3 regions of the Yersinia mollaretii ATCC 43969 genome follow, and region 3 is predicted to be linked to each of the others. Evidence: predicted binding sites of a transcription regulator. Region 3 holds the regulator's gene; each other region holds the start of a gene.

Region 1 (7,461 bases), 1.4 Mb from region 3:
ATTTTATATCCCGGTGATTTGCGGGGGTGATTATATCGATAGGTGCTCCGACGGTTTACACCGTTACGACCCATTCGGCACATTTCCCCCACTAATCAACTTTGCCATCAGTTCTAGTGACTACATTTATTGTAGTTACTAGCGTTAAAAAAATGCCATTGGGCATTAAAATAGTGAGTCATCGTCATAATAGTGCAGGGGGGATTTTACGGCCCCCTGCACAAGGACAGCTAATAAAATATTAGAAAGCAGCAGTATCTTTAAACAAGCCTACTTTCAAGTCGGTGGCGGTGTAAATCACTTTGCCATCAACCAATACTTCGCCATCTGCAACGCCCATAATTAATTTACGCATGATAATACGTTTAAAATTAATACGATATGTCACTTTTTTAGCATCAGGTAGAACCTGACCGGTGAACTTAACTTCACCTACACCCAGTGCACGGCCTTTTCCTTCGCCGCCCAACCAGCCAAGATAGAAACCGACCAGCTGCCACATGGCATCAAGGCCCAGGCAACCAGGCATTACTGGGTCGCCGATAAAGTGGCAACCGAAGAACCATAGGTCTGGATTGATATCCAGTTCCGCTTCCACATAACCTTTGCCATAGGTGCCGCCGTCTTCTGTCATTTTGACGACACGGTCCATCATTAACATATTGCCTGCGGGCAATGGTGGCCCGCCAGCGCCAAACAGCTCGCCACGGCCTGATGCTTCAAGGTCTTCTTTTGTATAGGATTCGCGTTTATCTACCATGTTCTCAGTAAGCCTTATTTTAGTGAAGTGCGCAGAATAGCGTACAGCTGTACGCTGAGCAAGTCCGATCAGCCCTGGTTGAACCAGTTCAGCCAACGCAATGGCCATGGCCAACGACGTCTGTCCTGAGGATTTACCTGCGAGATTCGCTCTTGAATTATACCCAACAGACTCGGTTGTTGCTCATCGGCGTAAACCACCCCTGTTAATAACGGTAATGCCTCAGCCACCGTATCAACGGCCCACAGATGGAATTGACCATTCTGTACAGCTTCAATCACCGTCTGATTAAGGCATAAGTGACGGACATTGGTAGAGGGTAAAATGACCCCCTGAGTGCCCGTTAGCCCACGGCGTTGGCATGCTTCGAAGAAACCTTCGATCTTTTCATTCACGCCACCAATAGGCTGCACATTACCAAACTGATCAACAGAGCCTGTCACGGCAATTTGTTGATTGATTGGCTGCTGTGAGAGTGCGCTGATCAACGCGCAAAGTTCGGCGAGTGATGCACTATCGCCGTCCACTTCCCCATAGGATTGCTCAAAAACAATGGATGCAGAGAAGGGCAGTGGCTGATCAAGATCCAGCTCTGAATGCAAGAATGCCTGCATGATCATCATGCCTTTAGCATGGATATTGCCACCCAGTTCGGCTTTTCGTTCAACATCAACAAACTCGCCATCACCCAAGTGAACAACACAGCTGATACGCGCCGGTTCGCCGAAGGCATAAGGATGGCCGGGATATTCTAGAACAGACAGGCCGTTAATCTGGCCGACAACTTGCCCTTCCGTATCAACCAGAATTTGGCCCAGCTCTATCTCATCCTGCATCCGCTCTGCAAGGTAGCTATGCCGCCAATCGCGAGCATTGAGCGCAACTTCCAACGCGTTGGCGGTAATGGCCTCTTCTTCGGCATACAGCGCAGCTTCAGCTAGCTGGTGGGTTAGCCATTGCGGGCACAAAGGCAGGCTGCCTTGGTCACCGCTGTAACGCACCGCTTGGCGGAACAGAATGGGCCAGGCATCGGCCGATAATGACGGTAACTGTTTTTGCTGCAATAGCGCATTAATGTAACCGCACCATAATGTCATGCCATCAATATCGACTAGCGGTAATTCGACTTCGAACTCACCATAAATAGCCAATTCACCCAATTCAGGTTCCATATCATGGAAATCACCCAGTCCCAGACGGTCGCCAACCAGAATCAGGTGTAGATCCAACGGCATGGAGGGGATATGTACCGGTAAGGGACGAGTTTCATCAGGAGAGAGCCAATCGAAGCGTTGCTGGACAATCATTTGTTTCAAGCGCAACCACATTAATGGTTGGGCCTGTAGTGCCCGTACCGACATGATCAATACGCCACCATTAGCCTGATGAACTAAGCCGGGTTGCAGAGTGATTTGATCTTTATGCCATCTAACGCAGCCAAACAGTTGCTCCGGCTCAACCCATTCCTGATAGAGACAGCGTGACTGGGCCGCAAACCGCTCGTCACCACGCTGTGCGGGTTGCCAAGTGACTTGGTGGCCGTGTATCAGATAATCGCCACCAAACAGGGCTGAAGCCTCAGGTTGCAGCTCTTTAACCGCCTCTGCAATTAAAGCCAGATACTCGGTGCTCTCTTGAGCTTTGATCAGCATAAAGCGCGGTTGAGATTGTGGATGACAGAATAGCGTCATGCCATTTTCTAACCGGGGCTGAATCACGGCAAAAGGAACAGGCTCCAATTGGGAGGCGGTAGCGAATAACGCTTCATACGGCGTTGTGTTTGGCAGCAGTGACTGCCATTCAAGTCGGTTATTGGTCAAAGTAATAGATGCAATCGTCAAAAAGGGAAAGGGCGATTATACAAGAATAAAGCAGACTGCATATACGTAGAGTGGCAGTTGATGGCAAGGAGTAAGACATCAGCAGTGCTTCGTACAAAAAACAATCTATTCATGCGCTTTTAGTAGGGTGAAATTCCGTGTAAAGCTGTTATGCTTAATTTAAGTTACGCGGTCACTAAAGAGCTCACGATGAAATATCAACAACTGGAAAATTTAGAAAGTGGTTGGAAATGGGCGTATTTGGTAAAAAAACACCGTGAAGGTGAAGCCATTACCCGACATATCGAAAACAGTGCAGCTACGGATGCCGTAGAGCAACTGGTTAAACTGGAAAGTGAACCAGTGAAGGTGTTGGCGTGGATCGATGTACATATGAACCCGCAACTGGCGACTCGGATGAAGCAGACTATCCGCGCTAGACGTAAACGACACTTCAACGCAGAGCACCAGCATACCCGCAAAAAATCAATCGATTTGGAGTTTTTGGTGTGGCAACGTTTGGCAGCCCTTGCCCGACGCCGTGGCAATACACTTTCAGAGACAGTAGTTCAGTTGATTGAAGATGCTGAGCGCAAAGAGAAATATGCCAACCAGATGTCCTCTTTGAAGCAGGATTTGCAGGATATTCTTGGTAAAGAGAGTTAATCTGTTGGGTATCAATCATCTTAGATGATGACGGAATTACCCTAAGAAAACAGACTGTGACTCAACCTTGCTTAATCATGCGACGAAAAAAAACCCCGCAATGCGGGGTTTTTACGAAAGTAGTAAACTTAAGCCTGTGGCTGAGTTACAACTTCTTTGTAGCCTTTAACTTCGATCTCTACGCGACGATCTGGTGCCAAGCACTCGATCAGAGCAGCACGTGGTTTCACGTTGTCACAGGTGTTGCCTGTAACTGGGTTCGCTTGACCTTCACCGCGAGCGGTGATTTTGTCAGCAGGGATACCTTTAGAAACCAGGTAATCACGCACGCTGTCAGCACGACGCTGAGACAGAGCTAAGTTAGGCGCTGGTTGACCGATACGGTCAGCAAAGCCCAGAACCACTACAGAACCGTCTTTAGGATCGATAGAGCTCAGCTGAGAATACAGTTGGTCCAGAGCTTGCTGGCCTTCTGGTTTCAGAGTTGACTTGTTGAAAGCGAACAGCACGTCAGATTTCAGTGTGAAACGCTTAGTGTCAACAACTGGAGCTGGAGCTGGAGCTGGAGCAATTGGTGCTACAACATCATCCTGACCGAAACGGTAAGAAACACCTACGCTCAGCATGCCGTTGTCTGGACGAGCGCCAACGGTAGCTTTATCACCGATGTTGCTAACCCACTGGTATTCCATACGGGTTGCCCAGTTTTTGGTCCAAGCGTATTCAGCACCCAGAGCTACCAATGGAGAAACACCAGTGTCGTGTGCGCTGTAACGTTGGCCATCAATAGAGCCGTCAGTATCTGCACGCCAAACCATACCACCCAGACGAGTGTAAACGTCTAAGTCCTGTGCTACAGGGTAGCTCAGTTTAGCGGCCAACTGAACGCCTTGCGCTTTGAAAGCACCGTTGTTGGTGTCGCCTTTGTAAGGCATACGGCCAAGCCAGTCGTATCCCATTTCAAAGCCCAGATATTGGTTTGCTTGGTAACCCAAGAACGCACCAGCACCAATTTGGTCTTTATGAGTTGGGCCGTCATTATTAATGATGGAGCCCGTATCTTGGAACTGGGACCAGCCCAGTTTACCACCGGTGTACCAGGTGTTATCTTTCGGTGCGGCTTGCGCTACTGTAGCGAAACCTGCCAGTGCCACTGCTAATGCGATAGCTGTCTTTTTCATTTTACGCCTCGTTATCATCCAAATAGGCAATGAGCTTTAAAAAGCCAAGCCCTTGGTTAAAATTCTTCGTCAAGGTTTTAACGCTCCCGTTAATCACGTTGCCAGTATGATTTGGCATTTTAGAGCAACCTTAGCGATGTAAAGTCTACAACGTGGCGAGAAAGTTACAAGTGTGATGTAATAATCGTCCTGAAAAAAACGCCAATTTGTGCATAATCTTTAACGATTTAGGGGTAAAAAGCAGCGTTTTTTATGCGACATCTTCTGCTACAAGCCGCATTCCGACTCGCTTTATGTCAGTTCTGCAGTAGGAAGCGCTAAATATTGTAATAATTCATGGGATAAATCCTAAATTCACTTAATGATACAAAGAAGAATGAATTTTTAACGTTGCGCACTGTCCCTGAACTACTTTTGTGTCATCTAATGGGTGCATAACAAACCCATAAGCATTTCCTAACTTTGCTGCTAAACGTAATCGGATACGATCCTCTTCTGATAGCTCCGGTAGCCAACCAAGCACGACACTATAATTCCCCGTCAATAATGCTTTTTCCATCGCATCAACAGTCGATAATGGATTGATTTGTCTTAGCTGAACCACCTTATGTGCAGGTAAACCTGATTGTTGCAACCATTGACGGCTCAATTTCTGCTGCGGTGCTAACCATAAGAGCCACCGAGATTGCTTACCAAGCTGTTGTAATAAAGGAAGTAATAGCTGGGTTACTGCAGGCTGGTTTTCACTGTACACAAGTTCACTGATAAGGCCACTATCTGTTGGAGCATCAACTCTTTGTGCTGCATCGCGGGTAACAAGAGAATGATAATTAGCATGATAAGGTTTTAGTGATTGAGTACGCATAATGAACCTCGCCTGTAGTGTGCTGTATGCATATACAGTAGTCACTGTTTGTTCGAAGATCAACTAAATTTTTACAAGATGCTTCGCATAATTGTGAAGTAAATCGGTGCAAATTCATTTTGTATTTGGCTAGGTGATCCATTTTGCGTATTTTTTAATTAGTTGTTCCTCTTACACTTATTACAACTGAATAGGGACGTTAGTTCGGATTTTTACTAAAGGAGTAGTCATGGAAAACGCATCAGAAAATAAAATCATGCAGGCACGGGGTTGTTTTGATTTTTTAGGCCAGATCACAGTTCGCTCACAATTTGGCGGCTATGGCCTGTTGGCTAATGGGATTATGTTTGCAGTGGTTTCTGAGGGGGAACTGTATCTACGCGCTAATGATCAGGTCGAGGGGGTATTTCGTGCGAGAGGGATGACGAACTTTGTTTATGCCAAACGTGGGGTGCCGGTTTTGCTGCGCTACTATTGGGTAGATGCTTTTCTGTGGGGGGATGAACGCACGCTGCGTCATTTTGCACAACAGGCTTATCAAGGGGCTAAAACTGAGGTTTTAAGCAAAAAAGGCCCGACAGTTCGACTGAAGGATTTACCCAATCTTAGCGCCAGCCTTGAGCGGTTATTATGGAAAGCCGGTATTAAGAGTGCGGCCGAGTTGAGGCTTGAGGGCGCTAAACGCTGCTACTTAAAGTTGCGTGCTTTACGGCACTCGCTGGGGATAAATGTTTTGTTGTCACTGGCGGGCGCTATCAGTGGATATCATTATGCCGCCTTGCCCTTAATGATACGTATTGATCTTATTGAATGGTTTGAGACACACATCAGTGCCGCGTATGAACCAGCCTAACCATGGGCCATCGGAATAGCCCGTGGTTCAATTAGCTTGTCTGACTGATACGTTTATTCAGTTCACTGAGTTCAGGCAGTAGTTCAAGCAATAAGCCAATCTGCTGTAAAACCAATTGGTCTTTACTCTCCGGCTCAGGATTGCACCCTTGCAGTCGGGTAGATAAGCCAATGAGTACCTGTGTCATTTTCAAACTGTCGGGTTGTTCTTGCTCAAGAGTGCCTTCGACATAACAAATGGCATCGTTGAGCAAATTCAGTGTGGCGGTATTGGTCAGTTTCTCGCGGTGAGCACCTAACGCGGAGATATAACTGAGCATAGTGTGGTTCAGGCAGAGCAAACGGAATGCCGCCTCCTGGGTTTCTTTATTGTTGTTGGGTTCTGCTGACATATTTGAAATGACGGAGGCTAACTCGGCATCACAATTATGCGCATCGCGGCGCGCTATGCGGTAGGGCAGGCTGTTATCTTTGCCTTGATAGTATTGCACCAGAATGGCATCCAAATAACGGCAGTTCGCATTCAGTGTTTTGTGGACCACCGCAGGCAGTTGGCGGAATTTCCAGTCAGGCCAGATAAAGCTCACGGCGACCCAGGCAATGGCGCACCCCAATAAAGTGTCGAAGACCCGTGGTGCTGCCACCTCAAACCCTTCGCCTAATAGGTTAAAACATAACAAAACCAGCAAGGTAATAAACATTGTGGCATGCGCATATTGAACATTGCGGAAGGCAAAAAAGAGCACCCCAGTAATCACAATCAGGATTAACTGCCCCTCAATTGACGGTACAAAATAGAGAATAGGTAAGCCGATAAGTATACCGGCTAAAGTGCCGATGATGCGCAGTGCGAGTCGGCGGCGAGTCGCATTATAGTTGGGCTGACAAACAAAAAGGCTTGTTAGCAAGATCCAATAACCGTGGCGCATACCAGTCAACTGAATAAATGCATAGCCGACGCAAAGCACGACGGACATGCGGACTGCATGACGAAACAGTGCTGATTTTGGGGTCAAATGGCGGCTGATACGCAGCTTGATATCACTCCAGCCAGTTATACGATCATCAGACAAACGGCTTTCCGGCTGTGGGTTCTCGGCTAGAACCTGCTCTGATTCAATCCCCGCCAGTTGCGCATCAATCGCCCGCAAGTTTTTTAACAGATGGGAGAGCGCTTTAACTTGTTGCACATTCTCGTTTTGAGCCAGCTCTCTGGCCAGTGCCGCATCTAAAAAAGTAAAGGCGCGTTCAAAACGGGGATTATGCTGATACTTTTGTCTCATCAAGATGGATTGTGAGAGTTGCATACAGGCTCTG
Region 2 (7,461 bases), 2.0 Mb from region 3:
TCACAAGGCTTGCGGCAGCTTGAGCAATCCGCTGACTGGATACTGGTCGAAGGGGCTGGCGGCTGGTTTACCCCACTCTCCCCGCAAGCGACTTTTGCTGATTGGGTAGAGCAGGAACAGTTGCCAGTCATTCTGGTGGTGGGGGTCAAGTTGGGGTGCATCAATCATGCATTATTGACCGCGCTGGCGATTCGACACGCGGGATTGACACTGGCTGGTTGGGTGGCAAATGAAGTCATTCCAACCGGGGGGCGGCAAGCGGAGTATCTGGCGACATTGACGCGGATGATTGATGCACCGCTATTGGGGGTTATTCCTCATCTGACTGATCTCACTCAGCATCCCGCCACTGAACGCCGTGATCTTGGCGGCTATCTGGATCTACGGCGGCTGTCGGGCGAATAGAAAATCGAGGGCCAATCGGTATGATTAGCCCTTTTATCTCTTGGCGGAGGCCCGCGATACCTAAGCCACATCAACTGGCTAAATGCTCAATAATCATATCTTCATCCAATTGATCCAGTGTCCCTTGTGCCACGTTTCTGCCGCCCGCCATCAGGCAAAATCGATCGGCAACATGCTGAATTAGCGGCAAACGATGCTCCACCAATAACACCGTCAAACCCAAGCTACGACTAAGTTGATGCAGGATATTGCCGATATCCTCACTCAACGGGGGTAAGGTGCCGTTCCCCGGTTCGTCGAGAATCAGCAACTCCGGCTCTGCCACCAGCGCTCTGGCGATGGCTAACTGCTGCTGTTGATTGCGACTTAGCTCGCCCCCACGCTGGCTGCGTTTATCATGTAGTTGGGGGAACAAATCAAAAATCCAACCGGGAATGGGGTGCGACTTATGACGGCCCGCCAACACGGCGATCAGCATGTTCTCTTCGACACTCAGTTGAGAGAAAATCTGCTGCCCTTGTGGGACATAGCCGATGCCCAGCGCGGTGCGTCCCTCGACGGGTTGCTGTAGCAAGTTTTGTGGCGGCTGGTGGTGGGGTTGCCAAGTCATGGTGCCACTTTTAATCGGCAAATGACCCATGATGCAATTAATTAGCGTGGTCTTCCCGACGCCGTTGCGCCCAATCAAACAGGTGCACTGGCCACGGGGAAGCTCCAGATTGATATCCCAAAGGATATGAGTCTGGCCATAGTATTGATTTACAGCGGTTAAACTCAGCATCAGTGCTTCTCCTCAGTCGATCTCAGTAGTTCACAGGTGGCCCGGAGTTCTGTAACGGCTAGCGAAGGATTAACCAGCAAATTTGCATACTTGATAGCGGCAGATCAGCATAAAACACCACACTTATGCTGTGTGGTTGTGCATGTAAACTCTCTGTTTCACAGAGATATGAAGCAACTCTCGGGCCAAGTTACTGTGGGCAGCGGTAAAACTTGTATGTTAACGGGCTGTAAATGGTTTTAACGCGGGGGTTAGGCATGAAAATGCCAGTGCCAGCGGGGGAAAGAGTGGTGAATGATGGATTCCTTGCACTCAAGCGGTGCTCTGGTGGAGAAAATGGTGCAGAAAAACAGATCGGCGATAATGATTGGATCAGAGGGTAACAAGGTGAAAAATGTAGAATTAGCAAGTCGGGTAGTTAGTACGAATTGAAATATATGCTGAAATAAAAATGTAAAAAAAACACTAAAAAAGCTAATTAGTCCCTAATTCATCGCCAAGCTTTGCTTTTCGCCAACTCCCAGCCCCTATGGGGTTGAATGAGTTATCCACCATTCCTGTGGATAACCTTGTGCATTAGCCATAGAAAACTGATGGCAAGCGAGAGCCGGCGCGGCTTCTGACCCTGTTGTCCGGATTCTCTACTTTTAATAAATAACATTTATTTTCAGTAAGTTAATTAAAATCAAGTGTCGTCAATTATAATTGAGGTCAATGGATAATCCTTAATCAATTAACTATCACTAGTGTGTTTATGTTAATCGTTGGGGATAAAATACCTTTACAGTGCAACGAGCCTCTGAGTGTCACTGTCACGAAGCAACGCCGCCGTGTTTAAAGAAATTCCTACACTTTGGTGCTTGAAGCTGGTTTTATATCCAGTATCATAGGGGTGGTAAAATTTTATGGGGCTTTCATAATTAGCCTCCTGATAGTGTGTTTCTCCGGCGGGTAGCAAATTCATGAGTAAAGCATTCAAACTACATTCTGAGTTTAAACCAGCGGGCGATCAGCCTGATGCCATCCGTAAACTGGAGGAGGGGCTGGAGAATGGTCTGGCTCACCAGACGCTATTAGGGGTGACGGGATCAGGTAAAACCTTTACGGTCGCCAATGTCATTGCTGACTTAAATCGGCCGACCATGGTATTGGCGCCAAATAAGACCTTGGCCGCCCAGCTTTATGGCGAGATGAAAGAGTTTTTTCCTGATAACGCGGTCGAGTATTTCGTCTCCTACTATGACTACTATCAGCCCGAAGCCTACGTCCCCAGCTCCGATACCTTTATCGAAAAAGACGCCTCGGTAAACGAACACATCGAACAAATGCGGCTCTCCGCCACCAAAGCCTTGCTGGAGCGGCGGGATGTGATCGTGGTGGCCTCGGTCTCCGCGATTTATGGTTTGGGTGACCCCGACTTATACCTGAAAATGATGCTGCATCTGACCAAGGGCATGATCATTGATCAGCGCTCAATTTTGCGTCGTTTGTCAGAGTTGCAATACAGCCGTAATGATCAGGTATTTCAGCGGGGGACTTTTCGAGTACGCGGTGAGGTGATCGACATCTTCCCTGCTGAGTCCGATGAGTGGGCGCTGCGGGTTGAATTGTTCGATGACGAGGTTGAGCGGCTCTCGATATTTGATCCACTGACAGGCCAGCTACAGCACGAAGTACCCCGTTTTACGGTTTACCCGAAAACGCACTACGTTACCCCAAGGGAGCGTATTTTACAGGCGATGGAAGAGATCAAAGTCGAACTGGCTGATCGACGTAAGGTGCTGTTAGAAAACAACAAACTGTTGGAAGAACAGCGCATTGCTCAGCGAACCCAATTTGACCTCGAAATGATGAATGAACTGGGCTATTGCTCTGGCATTGAAAACTACTCCCGCTACCTTTCGGGCCGTGGGCCGGGCGAGCCACCGCCGACGCTATTCGACTATCTGCCCGCCGATGGTTTGCTGATTGTCGATGAGTCCCACGTCACGATCCCGCAGATTGGCGGCATGTACAAAGGCGACCGTTCACGTAAAGAGACGTTGGTGGAGTATGGTTTCCGGCTGCCATCGGCACTGGATAACCGCCCGATGCGTTTTGAAGAATTTGAAGCGTCGGCACCACAAACCATCTATGTCTCGGCCACGCCGGGCAAATACGAACTGGAGAAATCCGGTGGCGATATCATTGAGCAAGTGGTGCGGCCTACGGGCTTGCTTGACCCACTGATTGAAGTGCGGCCTGTCGCCACACAGGTCGATGACCTGTTATCAGAAATTCGTATCCGTGCTGCGATTAACGAGCGGGTGCTAGTGACCACCTTGACCAAACGTATGGCCGAGGATCTCACCGAGTATCTCGTGGAGCATGGCGCACGGGTACGCTACCTGCATTCGGACATTGATACCGTTGAGCGGGTTGAGATTATTCGCGATTTACGTCTGGGTGAGTTTGATGTGCTGGTGGGCATCAACTTGCTGCGGGAAGGTTTGGATATGCCGGAGGTTTCGCTGGTTGCCATTCTGGATGCCGATAAAGAAGGTTTTCTGCGCTCTGAGCGCTCCTTAATCCAGACCATTGGCCGTGCGGCACGTAACCTCAACGGCAAAGCTATTCTTTATGGCGACCGAATTACGGCTTCAATGGAAAAAGCCATTGGTGAAACCGAACGGCGAAGAGCCAAACAGCAAGCTTACAACGAAGAACGTGGCATAACTCCGCAAGGGCTTAACAAGAAAATTGGTGATCTTCTGCAACTGGGCCAACCGTCTACCCGTGGTAAAGGGAAAGGGCGGGGGGGCAAAGTGGCCGATCCCGATAACTACCTCTCCTTGCCACCGAAAGCGCTGGATCAGAAAATCCGTGAGCTGGAAGCCAAAATGTACACTTACGCGCAAAATCTGGAGTTTGAACAGGCGGCAGAATTGCGTGACCAAGTTCATCAGTTGCGCCAGCAGTTTATCGCCATCTCCTGATGGATAGGGGTTGCCGAGGAGGCCGCTGGTGCTCATCAGGTGATAAATCGGCAATTTTGCTTGTCGCATCAGCCAATCCTGATTAATGTGTGCGGCTGATAAAATTGTCACCTAATAAAGCGCGAGATAAATAATGAGTGAACACTTATCCAAAGATCCGCTGCACGGCATTACGCTGGAGCAATTGCTGACCAAACTGGTGGAGCACTATGGTTGGGAAGAGCTGGGATACCGTATCCAGATCAACTGTTTCACCAGTGATCCCAGCATTAAATCTAGCCTGAAGTTTTTGCGCCGCACCCCGTGGGCAAGGGCTAAAGTAGAAGCGCTCTATATCCACATGATCGATAACGCAGCATTACAGGCTAAATCCAAGGAGCCACGCCCCTAGTTCGCTTACGCGGAAGCCGCGCCACCCAACTGTTGCAAGGTCGCTTCCAGTGCCAGTCGCAATAGCTCACGGTCGTGGCGGTAAGGGATATCTTTGGCTTCCAGAGGTTGCTGCACAATAATTCGATCTTTCACGCCACTAATATCAATCCGTGGGCTGACAATAGCCGCATCAATAATTTTGCGGCCAATTTTGCTCTCCATGATGGCCAGTTTTTCTTGCAGCGAGAGCGCGGCGGCCGCGACACTCAGCTCACGCCCCAGATTGCCAATATAGATCATGCTGGCAGAGCTACGCCGTAAAGCTTGGGTTAAATCATCCAGCAGCAGCAGTGGCATCAAGCTGGTTAAAAAGCTACCGGGGCCGATCAGAATAACATCTGCCTGCCCTATGGCCTCGATCGCCTCCCGTGTCGCATGGACGTGGGGTGACAGCAACATCTCTTGTGGCATCTGTGCCAGTTGATCGATATTTACCTCACCATAAACCGGGTGCCCTTCACTGTCGATCGCCAGCAAATCGACGGGGTGCTCAGACATGGGAATAAGCCAGGCCTCCACTTTCAGTAAACTGCGCACCAGATTGATGGCTTCAATAGGGCGGATGCTGAGGTGATCCAACGCCTTAAGCATCAAATTCCCCAGATTGTGGCCCGCCAATTCGCCATTGCCCGTAAAACGGTACTCAAACATCGCAGACGCCACACTTGGCTCAGTAATCAATTGATTGAGGCAATTTCGGGTATCGCCCCACGCAATTCCACCTTCTGAACGACGTATGCGCCCAGTTGAGCCGCCATTATCGGTGGTGGTGACAATACCTGTCAGGCGCGAGCCTAAAGGGGAAAGGGCTGACATCACTCGGCCGAGTCCATGGCCGCCGCCTAATGCCACCACCCGATCGAGATCCGCTAAGGTGCGATTTCGCATATTTTTCCTGTCTAAATAGGGGTGCCTAACTCTAATAGCGTATACCCGTCATCTTTTAAATTGTAGGTGCCTTTGTGCACCTTGAAATCATTTGGGTATCGCTAAGGGTGAAATTGCTGCATAAGTTAACGGATTTGTCGCTAAAACGCGATAAAAGCCATGGTTTTCGTGATTTTAAACAGGGTATTAGCGGGCAGCTAAGCTACCATCAATGACGGTGAGTTGTGTCAGCTAAGTCGTTGTATATAAAAATATATAGCGAAAAACTGCGATTGGCTATCCTGTCGTTTTAGCGTTAGAATCTTTAGGAAAAGTAGGGTTTTTAGCGCTTTGTTGCTGTTGGCTTTACTTTTTAAACCATGGTTCAGAAGCGGTGCGTAAACTGTGACTGAACATAAACTCCTAGCCTTGGTGCCTACGTTGTCCCGAGCCGCGAATATGCGTTTCGTTTATGGACAATAGGGTGCTCTGGCCGTGGCTTTAAGCCACCAGGGTGCGAGGTAGAAATGCCTGCATCTCCCGTATTTGGAAAGGTGTTATGGTACAACTGACTGACGCATTTGCGCGCAAGTTCTATTACTTGCGCCTATCGATCACCGATGTGTGCAACTTTCGCTGCACCTACTGTCTGCCGGATGGCTATCGGCCCGATGGACTAAAAAGCTTTCTGAGCCTCGACGAAATAAGCCGCGTTAGCCGCGCCTTTGCCCTGTTAGGTACTGAAAAAATCCGCCTGACGGGCGGTGAACCCTCTATGCGGCGTGATTTCACCGACATCATCGCCACCATTCGGCAAAATCCCGCGATCCGCACATTGGCGGTGACCACCAATGGTTACCGTTTAGCGCGTGATGCAGCACAATGGCGGGAGGCTGGGCTGACGGCGATTAATGTCAGTGTCGATAGTCTGGACCCACGACAATTTCATGCTATCACCGGGCAAGATAAATTCCATCAAGTGATGCAAGGTATTGATGCCGCTTTTGAGGCCGGTTTTGATAAAGTCAAAATCAATGCCGTGCTGATGCGCGATGTCAACGACCGCCATCTGAGCGCCTTCCTTAATTGGATAAAACTCCGCCCCATCCAACTGCGATTCATTGAACTGATGGAGACGGGCGAGGGCGGCCATCTGTTCCGCAAGCATCATGTCTCCGGCGGTATCATCCGCCAGCAACTACTCCAGCAAGGTTGGCAGCAACAAGAGCGCGCGCGCAGTGATGGCCCCGCTCAGGTGTTCCATCATCCTGATTATTTGGGCGAAGTGGGGCTGATCATGCCCTACGAAAAAGACTTTTGCGCCAGTTGTAACCGCTTACGTGTTTCAGCGCTGGGAAATCTGCATCTATGCTTATTTGGCGAACAGGGCATTACGCTACGTGACCTGCTGGGCAGTGACGACCAGCAAGATGAGCTGATGGCGCGGATTCAGAGTGCACTGCAAACCAAAAAGCAGACCCATTTCCTGCATCAGGGCAACAGTGGCATTACACAGAATTTATCGTTTATTGGCGGCTGATGCCCTGCGAGTGAACGCCGCTAATTAGGAATATTTATGACTCAACTGACTCACATTAATGCCGCAGGCGAAGCCCACATGGTGGATGTTTCTGCCAAAGCTGACACCGTGCGCGAAGCGCGGGCAGAGGCTTTTGTTGAAATGCAGGCCGCGACACTGGCTATGATTATTGAGGGCAGCCACCACAAAGGCGACGTCTTTGCCACGGCGCGCATTGCTGGCATTCAAGCTGCTAAGCGCACTTGGGAGCTGATCCCATTGTGTCACCCGCTACTGCTGACCAAAGTGGAAGTTCAATTGGAAGCCCAGCCGGAGCACAACCGAGTGCGCATTGAGTCCTGCTGCCGCTTGACCGGCAAAACTGGCGTCGAAATGGAAGCCCTGACGGCGGCTTCGGTTGCGGCTCTGACGATTTATGATATGTGTAAAGCAGTACAAAAAGACATGATTATTGGCCCGGT
Region 3 (7,461 bases):
GCACATGTAGGGGTACAGCAGAGTATTCCACCAGAACTAACTGCCGTTTATACGGCTATTTTTACCTCTGGCAGGGATGAAAATGTGATACCAAATCGTATTGCGTAGCATCCTAACAAGCACGTTGGAGAAAAAATACGTTTTCCCTCAGATTCATCCTACTAAACTTTCAGGCTGTGATCGCTGCCGCAAGAAAGTAAAATTTTAGTAACGTCTGACGGCTGGTTTCTGCATCGAACGCCAGAGCCAGACGGCGACGATCGCCAGAATCAGCCATGGCAACAGCTTAATCATCATGACAAATAACCCGCCGACCATCATAAAAGCCGCCGCAGCCAGTAAAGCCGCAAATATCCCTAATAAGGAAATACCGGTCACCATCAACATGATGAAAAAACCGATAACAAAAAGAATTTCGAACATGGCTAGCTCCTCACTCACTGTTTATTTCCCTCGTACCGCACCATCAAATATCACGGCACAAATAGGGATTTTATCAAGGCTATTACAAGAAACGTGCCAAATTAGAGATCCAATCTAATCGATTGATTTTATTAGTGATTTAATCAACATAGCCTACCCAAAAAACAGGTAGGCATTGGTCAATTTGACTAACTTATAGTGAACTTTGCTGTGGACGAGTGACCAGCGCCAACGCCTGCTCGACGACGGAGACATCTGCACCGGGCTTATGTGCATTTTCACTGAGGTGACGACGCCACTGACGTGCACCGGGGATGCCTTGGAAAATACCCAAAATATGGCGGGTGATGTGGCCGAGATAGGCACCCCGTGACAGCTCTTGCTCGATATAGGGATAAAGCGCTTCAATGGCCTTAACGCTATCAACCACTGGGGCATTCGAGTCAAACAGCTCGCGATCCACTTGCGTCAAAATACTTGGATTTTGATAGGCCTCGCGTCCCATCATCACCCCATCAAGGTGCTTGAGATGCTCTTTGGCTTCAGCCAGCGTTTTCACCCCGCCGTTAATGGCGATGGTCAGTGCTGGGAAATCACGTTTGAGCTGATAAACCCGCTCATAATCCAGCGGCGGCACTTCGCGGTTCTCTTTCGGGCTAAGCCCAGAGAGCCAAGCTTTTCGGGCGTGGATGGTGAAAATATCACATTCCCCCTGCTCAGCGACAGTTTGCACGAATTCGCATAAAAACTCATAGCTATCCAACTGGTCAATCCCAATACGGGTTTTTACCGTGACCGGAATAGAAACCACGTCACGCATGGCTTTAATGCAATCAGCAACCAGATTGGCCTCAGCCATTAAACAGGCACCAAAACGACCATTTTGCACCCGATCAGAGGGGCAACCCACATTCAGATTTATTTCATTGTAGCCGCGAAACTCAGCCTGCTTGGCACACTGCGCTAATGCCTGCGGGTCGCTACCACCAAGTTGTAGCGCCACAGGATGATCCTGTTCGCTATAAGCCAGATAGTCGCCTTTACCATGAATAATGGCACCGGTGGTGACCATCTCGGTATAGAGCAATGTTTGTTTGGTCAACAACCGATGAAAATAGCGGCAATGGCGATCTGTCCAATCGAGCATCGGCGCGACGGAGAAACGCTGTAGGGGGTATGGCGGCTTAGTGGCCTGAGTGCTGGAAAATGTCTGAGCTTCGTGCATTTACTGTGATTTCATCTGTGATTACTGCATCTATTATCCATTGATTTGCTCACTAAGTGAACAAGGCAAAGGGATGGAACTGGCGATTATACCATAGAACCTTGTTATGGCTGCCCGTGTGATAGTGGAGCCATAAATTGATATTGAGGCTGGCGGTGACTTACTAGAATTGTGATACCCGCCTTCCTCCCACTTTTTCATCTATCGGCGATTAACAGTAAATATGGTAAAATCAGTTCAATTCGAATGCTGCGGGATGTAAATGATGAACCCTATCAATCAGGAAAAACTGCTGGCTCAGGCTGAAAGCTTGTGCCAACAACGGAACGTCCGGCTGACACCGCAACGTCTTGAAGTATTACGTTTAATGGCTCAACAGCCGGGTGCAATCAGCGCATATGATTTGTTGGATCTGCTGCGCATTTCGGAACCTCAGGCGAAGCCACCCACCGTTTATCGCGCATTGGATTTCTTACTAGAACAAGGTTTTATTCACCGTGTAGAATCAGCGAACAGCTATGTGCTGTGCCATCATTTTGAAGAGCCAACCCATACTTCAGCACTGTTTATCTGTGATCGCTGCAAGATAGTGACAGAACGTACTACTGTGGGTATCGAAGAAGCGCTAGCGCAATTAGCAAAACAGTCTGGTTTTACACTGCGCCATAGTGTGGTTGAAGCTCACGGTTTATGTGCTGAATGCGGGGTTGTTGAAGCCTGTGAAAGTCATGATCACTGCGATCACGACCACTCGATTGTGAGCAAAAAGAGGTAACTCAGTGGTGATAGCGAATAGACTGTCGCCCACAAGGCGTCAGTATTGAATGGCGTTGAGTAATAAATACCTGAATACCTAAGCCTAATATAATAAACATAGGCGCGGATATATAATTAGATTATGAAGCCTGAGTCTTCTAATATTACACATCCTTGTGCTTATGGTGGTATACATCGAATATCAATAGAGTGGCTTAATTAAAACAGAGTCACTGACTTCACTGCCATTTACATAAATAACGTGCTAACAGGAAGTTGTCAGTTTAAATTAAAGCATTCATTGGGTGAAATCAGATCCGATCAATTGATACCAACATCAGTTTACATCCCTTTAACGCTGTTACCAGCGATGCTTGCTGTGGTCTTCCCAAGCTTTGACTTCTTTTTCGGCCTGCTCTTTTTGATAGCCGTATTTCTCCTGAATTTTACCCACCAGTTGGTCACGCTTGCCTTCAATCACCTTCAGGTCATCGTCAGTCAGCTTGCCCCATTTCTCTTTCACTTTACCTTTAATCTGCTTCCAGTTACCGTCGGCTTGATCTTTATTCATAATATCTCCGTTACCTTGGGATTAGTCAGTTTAGTGAGTTCAATACGATAAATATTCGCTACGAATAAATAACAATCTAATTTATATTATTACTCAGCTTCATAATTTAAATTAGGCTTCATTGTTTTGCTTACCGTAGAAATAACTATAGCAGAGGAAGCTAATATTAGAAGTTTTGAATATATTAAACGCTGAGATCACAGCCAATATATAGAAATAAGCGCTAATAAAGCGCAGTAAAAACAGCAGGTAATAGCTTATTTGTCGGAATCATCTCAATCTAAATATATCGTCGTGTTTGAAGCGTGTTTGAAGTAGAAAAGTCATTAGTTAGGCTCACTGAGCATAAACAATAAAAAGCCGCTCCTGAGCAGGAACGGCTTATTAACTAAACATAAAACACTAAAGTCAGATCCAGTCGCCATTACGGATGACACCAACGGCCAATCCTTCAATGGTGAAGTTTTGCTCGCGCAGATCGACAACAATCGGCTGAAATTCGCTGTTTTCTGGCAGAAGCTGTACGATATTACCTTGTTTTTTCAAGCGTTTTACCGTGACTTCATCATCAATGCGTGCAACCACGACTTGCCCGTTCCGCACATCCTGCGTTTTGTGTACCGCCAGCAGGTCACCATCCAGAATACCGATATCTCTCATCGACATCCCATTGACCCGCAACAGAAAATCTGCGCTTGGTTTAAACATTGAGGGATCGACTTTATAGTGCCCTTCGATATGTTGCTGTGCCAGCAGAGGCTCACCTGCGGCAACCCGCCCAATCAGTGGCAGGCCATCTTCTTCTTCCATCAGCAAACGAATGCCACGGGAAGCGCCAGAGACAATCTCGATCACGCCTTTACGGGCCAGTGCTTTTAAATGCTCTTCAGCGGCGTTAGGAGAGCGAAACCCCAGACGCTGCGCAATTTCGGCACGGGTCGGTGGCATGCCGGTTTGCGCTAAGTGATCGCGAACCAGGTCATAAACCTCTTGCTGTCTGGTAGTAAGTGCTTTCATTCCGCCCCCTGTTTGTTTATACAGTCTTGCTGTGAGTATATACAGGTAAGCGGGTGTTGGAAACCAAAGAGTGAACAAAAACAGGGATTAATCACAGCTTATTTGTTTCCTGTTATTAACTCACCCCCCTGTGAGTCGCGATAACATTAACCCAAATGGTGCCAAAGTGCGGTTATCCAGACAAAAATGGCTAACAAAATAGCTAAAAATACAGCGGCGGACCCCATATCTTTCGCTCGTCCGGAAAGCTCATGGAACTCGCTGCCGATCCGGTCTACCACGGCTTCAATGGCACTGTTGATCACTTCAACAATGATCACTAATACGACACTGCCAATTAATAAAATACGCGTTATCGCCCCTATATCCAGCCAAAACGCCAGTATGATCGCCATAATGGCCACGGCCGCTTCTTGACGAAAAGCCGCTTCATTCTTCCATGCAGCACTTAAGCCTTTCGCAGAATAACCCGCTGCTTTATAGATTCGAGTTAGCCCTGTTGATTGGTTCGCCATGTTTTATTGCCTTTATCTTAAGTAGATGATGATTTTTACCGCTTTCTGTTGTCTCATCACCACAGATCTAAAAACCAGTTTCTGGTATCCTTGCGATGAATTGCTAACAAGAGGCTTCATGTAGTTATGTCAGGTTGGCGTAAAATATATTATAAGTTATTGAATTTACCACTTAAATTGTTGGTAAAAAGCAAGGTTATTCCGGCAGATCCTGTGACTGAGTTAGGGTTAGACCCGTCTCGTCCTATTCTGTACGTTTTGCCTTACAATTCTAAGGCTGATTTGCTGACTTTGCGAGCGCAGTGTCAGGCGCTGGATCTGCCCGACCCATTGATTCCATTGGAGATCGATGGCGTGCTACTTCCCAGCCACGTGTTTATCGATAATGGCCCAAGGGTCTTTCGCTACTACGCGCCGAAACAGGAGTCGGTAAAACTCTTCCACGATTATCTGGACCTGCACCGCAATAACCCAGCACTGGATATCCAGATGCTGCCGGTTTCTGTGATGTTTGGCCGCTCGCCAGGCCGTGAAGGTCATGGTACGCCGCATCTGCGCGTACTCAACGGCATACAAAAATTCTTTGCCGTCTTGTGGCTGGGGCGCGATAGTTTTGTGCGTTTCTCAACCACGGTTTCACTGCGCCGCATGGCCAGCGAACACGGCACGGATAAAACCATTGCCCACAAACTGGCACGGGTGGCACGGATGCACTTCTCCCGCCAACGCTTGGCGGCAGTAGGCCCAAGCCTGCCAGCCCGTCAGGATCTGTTCCAGAAACTGCTCGCCTCTAAGGCGATTGAAAAAGCCGTGGCTGATGAAGCACGGACCAAGAAAATCTCCCATGAGAAAGCACAGCAGAATGCCATTACGCTGATGGAAGAGATTGCAGCAAACTTCTCTTATGAAGCCGTGCGCCTGTCTGACCGGGTGTTGAGCTGGACGTGGAACCGCTTGTATCAGGGCATTAATGTCCATAATGCTGAGCGCGTACGGCAGTTGGCGCAAGATGGTCATGAAATCGTCTATGTGCCTTGCCATCGCAGCCATATGGATTATCTGCTGCTCTCCTACGTGCTCTATCATCAAGGGCTGGTACCGCCACATATTGCGGCTGGTATTAACCTTAACTTCTGGCCTGCTGGTCCGATTTTCCGCCGTCTAGGGGCTTTCTTTATTCGCCGCACCTTTAAGGGCAATAAACTCTACTCGACGGTGTTCCGTGAATATCTGGGCGAGCTGTTTACCCGTGGTTATTCCGTGGAATACTTTGTGGAAGGGGGCCGTTCGCGGACGGGTCGCCTGCTGGAACCAAAAACCGGCACGCTGTCGATGACCATTCAGGCCATGTTACGTGGCGGTTCGCGTCCTATCACCTTGGTGCCGATTTATATCGGCTACGAGCATGTGATGGAAGTGGGCACTTACGCCAAAGAGCTACGCGGTGCGACCAAAGAGAAAGAGAGTCTGTTGCAGATGCTGCGTGGTTTGCGCAAGCTGCGGAATCTCGGTCAGGGCTACGTTAACTTTGGTGAGCCGATCCCGTTAACCACCTATCTGAATACCAATGTGCCGCAATGGCGGGAAGCAATTGATCCGATTGAAGCACAGCGCCCAAGCTGGCTGACGCCAGCGGTGAATGATTTAGCTGGTCAGATTATGGTCAGAATCAACAATGCGGCCGCCGCCAATGCCATGAATCTCTGCTCTACAGCATTGTTAGCTTCGCGTCAGCGTTCACTGACCCGCGAGCAACTGCTTGAGCAACTCGATTGCTATCTGCAACTGATGCGCAATGTGCCTTACGCGAAAGATGTCACCGTGCCGGATAAAACACCGGAAGAGTTACTCAATCACGCCTTGAATATGAATAAGTTTGAGGTGGAGAAAGACAATATCGGTGACATTATCATTCTGCCACGGGAACAAGCCGTGCTGATGACCTACTATCGCAATAATATCCAGCACTTGCTGATGTTGCCATCGCTGATTGCCAGCATGGTGATGTACCACCGTCGCATTACCCGCGCCGAGTTGTTGCGCCAAATCAGCATAATTTATCCGATGTTGAAAGCGGAACTGTTCCTGCACTACAGCAAAGAGCAGTTACCGCAGACACTGGATACCCTGATTGATGAGCTGGCTCGCCAGCAGCTAATTTGCGATAAAGGTAACGAATTGGTGCTGAATCCAGCCCGTATTCGTCCGCTGCAATTATTGGCCGCTGGGGTGCGGGAGACACTGCAACGCTATGCGATTACACTGTCGCTGCTCAGTGCCAACCCTAGCATCAACCGTGGGGCGCTGGAGAAAGAGAGCCGCATCATGGCACAGCGTTTGTCTGTTCTGCATGGGATTAATGCACCGGAATTCTTTGATAAAGCGGTATTTTCAACGCTGGTCGGGACTCTACGTGAAGAGGGTTATATCAGTGATAGCGGTGATGCTGTTCAGGCACATACGCTGGAAGTGTATAACATGCTGAGCGCCTTGATGACACCAGAAGTGAAGCTGACGATTGAGAGTGTCAGTATGCCAGCCGAAACCAGCAATCAATTGCCGGAACCTGAAGCAGAGGATAAATCGGCAGATTGATCCTTCAGCGAAAGAATGAGAGTGGCCAGACTGATCATCTGGCCATTTTTTTACAGGTAACTCGCCAGAATGCCTAAAAACAGCACCAGCCCGACATAATTATTGTTCAGAAATGCACGGAAACAGGCATCACGCTCGCGCTTGGCAATCATCTTCTGTTGATGAACAAACAGCGCCCCCGCCAGTAAGATTGACCAGTAGAATGCCACGCCTAGATTCATCATCCAGCCGATAGCCACCATCAGCAACAGTGTCGCCAGTTGCAGCAAGCCGATGATCAGTTTGTCATGCTGACCAAATAAAATGGCGGTGGATTTAACGCCGATTTTTAGGTCGTCATCACGATCAACCATGGCATA

The links. Region 3 encodes LexA, which represses DNA repair genes until DNA is damaged. Its sites were predicted from a motif close to TNCTGTATGTACATACAGNA; they were not measured.
Positions count from the first base shown of each region.
Region 1: the regulator LexA is predicted to act here: its motif matches at 5,313-5,332, upstream of sulA (SOS-induced cell division inhibitor SulA).
Region 2: the regulator LexA is predicted to act here: its motif matches at 2,051-2,070, upstream of uvrB (excinuclease ABC subunit UvrB).

Region 1 is NZ_CP054043.1:3,983,103-3,990,563, reverse strand. It holds gene fabA (bifunctional 3-hydroxydecanoyl-ACP dehydratase/trans-2-decenoyl-ACP isomerase) at 242-760, opposite strand; gene HRD69_RS17805 (AAA family ATPase) at 829-2,580, opposite strand; gene matP (macrodomain Ter protein MatP) at 2,791-3,246, shown strand; gene ompA (porin OmpA) at 3,375-4,427, opposite strand; gene sulA (SOS-induced cell division inhibitor SulA) at 4,786-5,292, opposite strand; gene HRD69_RS17785 (TfoX/Sxy family DNA transformation protein) at 5,522-6,145, shown strand; gene yccS (YccS family putative transporter) at 6,177-7,461, opposite strand, start outside.
Region 2 is NZ_CP054043.1:2,806,640-2,814,100, forward strand. It holds gene bioD (dethiobiotin synthase) at 1-405, shown strand, start outside; gene HRD69_RS12355 (branched-chain amino acid ABC transporter ATP-binding protein) at 476-1,186, opposite strand; gene uvrB (excinuclease ABC subunit UvrB) at 2,149-4,161, shown strand; gene HRD69_RS12365 (VF530 family protein) at 4,295-4,552, shown strand; gene yvcK (uridine diphosphate-N-acetylglucosamine-binding protein YvcK) at 4,558-5,481, opposite strand; molybdenum cofactor riboswitch at 5,869-6,033, shown strand; gene moaA (GTP 3',8-cyclase MoaA) at 6,020-7,000, shown strand; gene moaC (cyclic pyranopterin monophosphate synthase MoaC) at 7,037-7,461, shown strand, end outside.
Region 3 is NZ_CP054043.1:791,526-798,986, forward strand. It holds gene pspG (envelope stress response protein PspG) at 205-423, opposite strand; gene dusA (tRNA dihydrouridine(20/20a) synthase DusA) at 617-1,648, opposite strand; gene zur (zinc uptake transcriptional repressor Zur) at 1,914-2,423, shown strand; gene HRD69_RS03475 (CsbD family protein) at 2,766-2,975, opposite strand; gene lexA (transcriptional repressor LexA) at 3,384-3,992, opposite strand; gene HRD69_RS03485 (diacylglycerol kinase) at 4,139-4,507, opposite strand; gene plsB (glycerol-3-phosphate 1-O-acyltransferase PlsB) at 4,634-7,102, shown strand; gene ubiA (4-hydroxybenzoate octaprenyltransferase) at 7,153-7,461, opposite strand, start outside.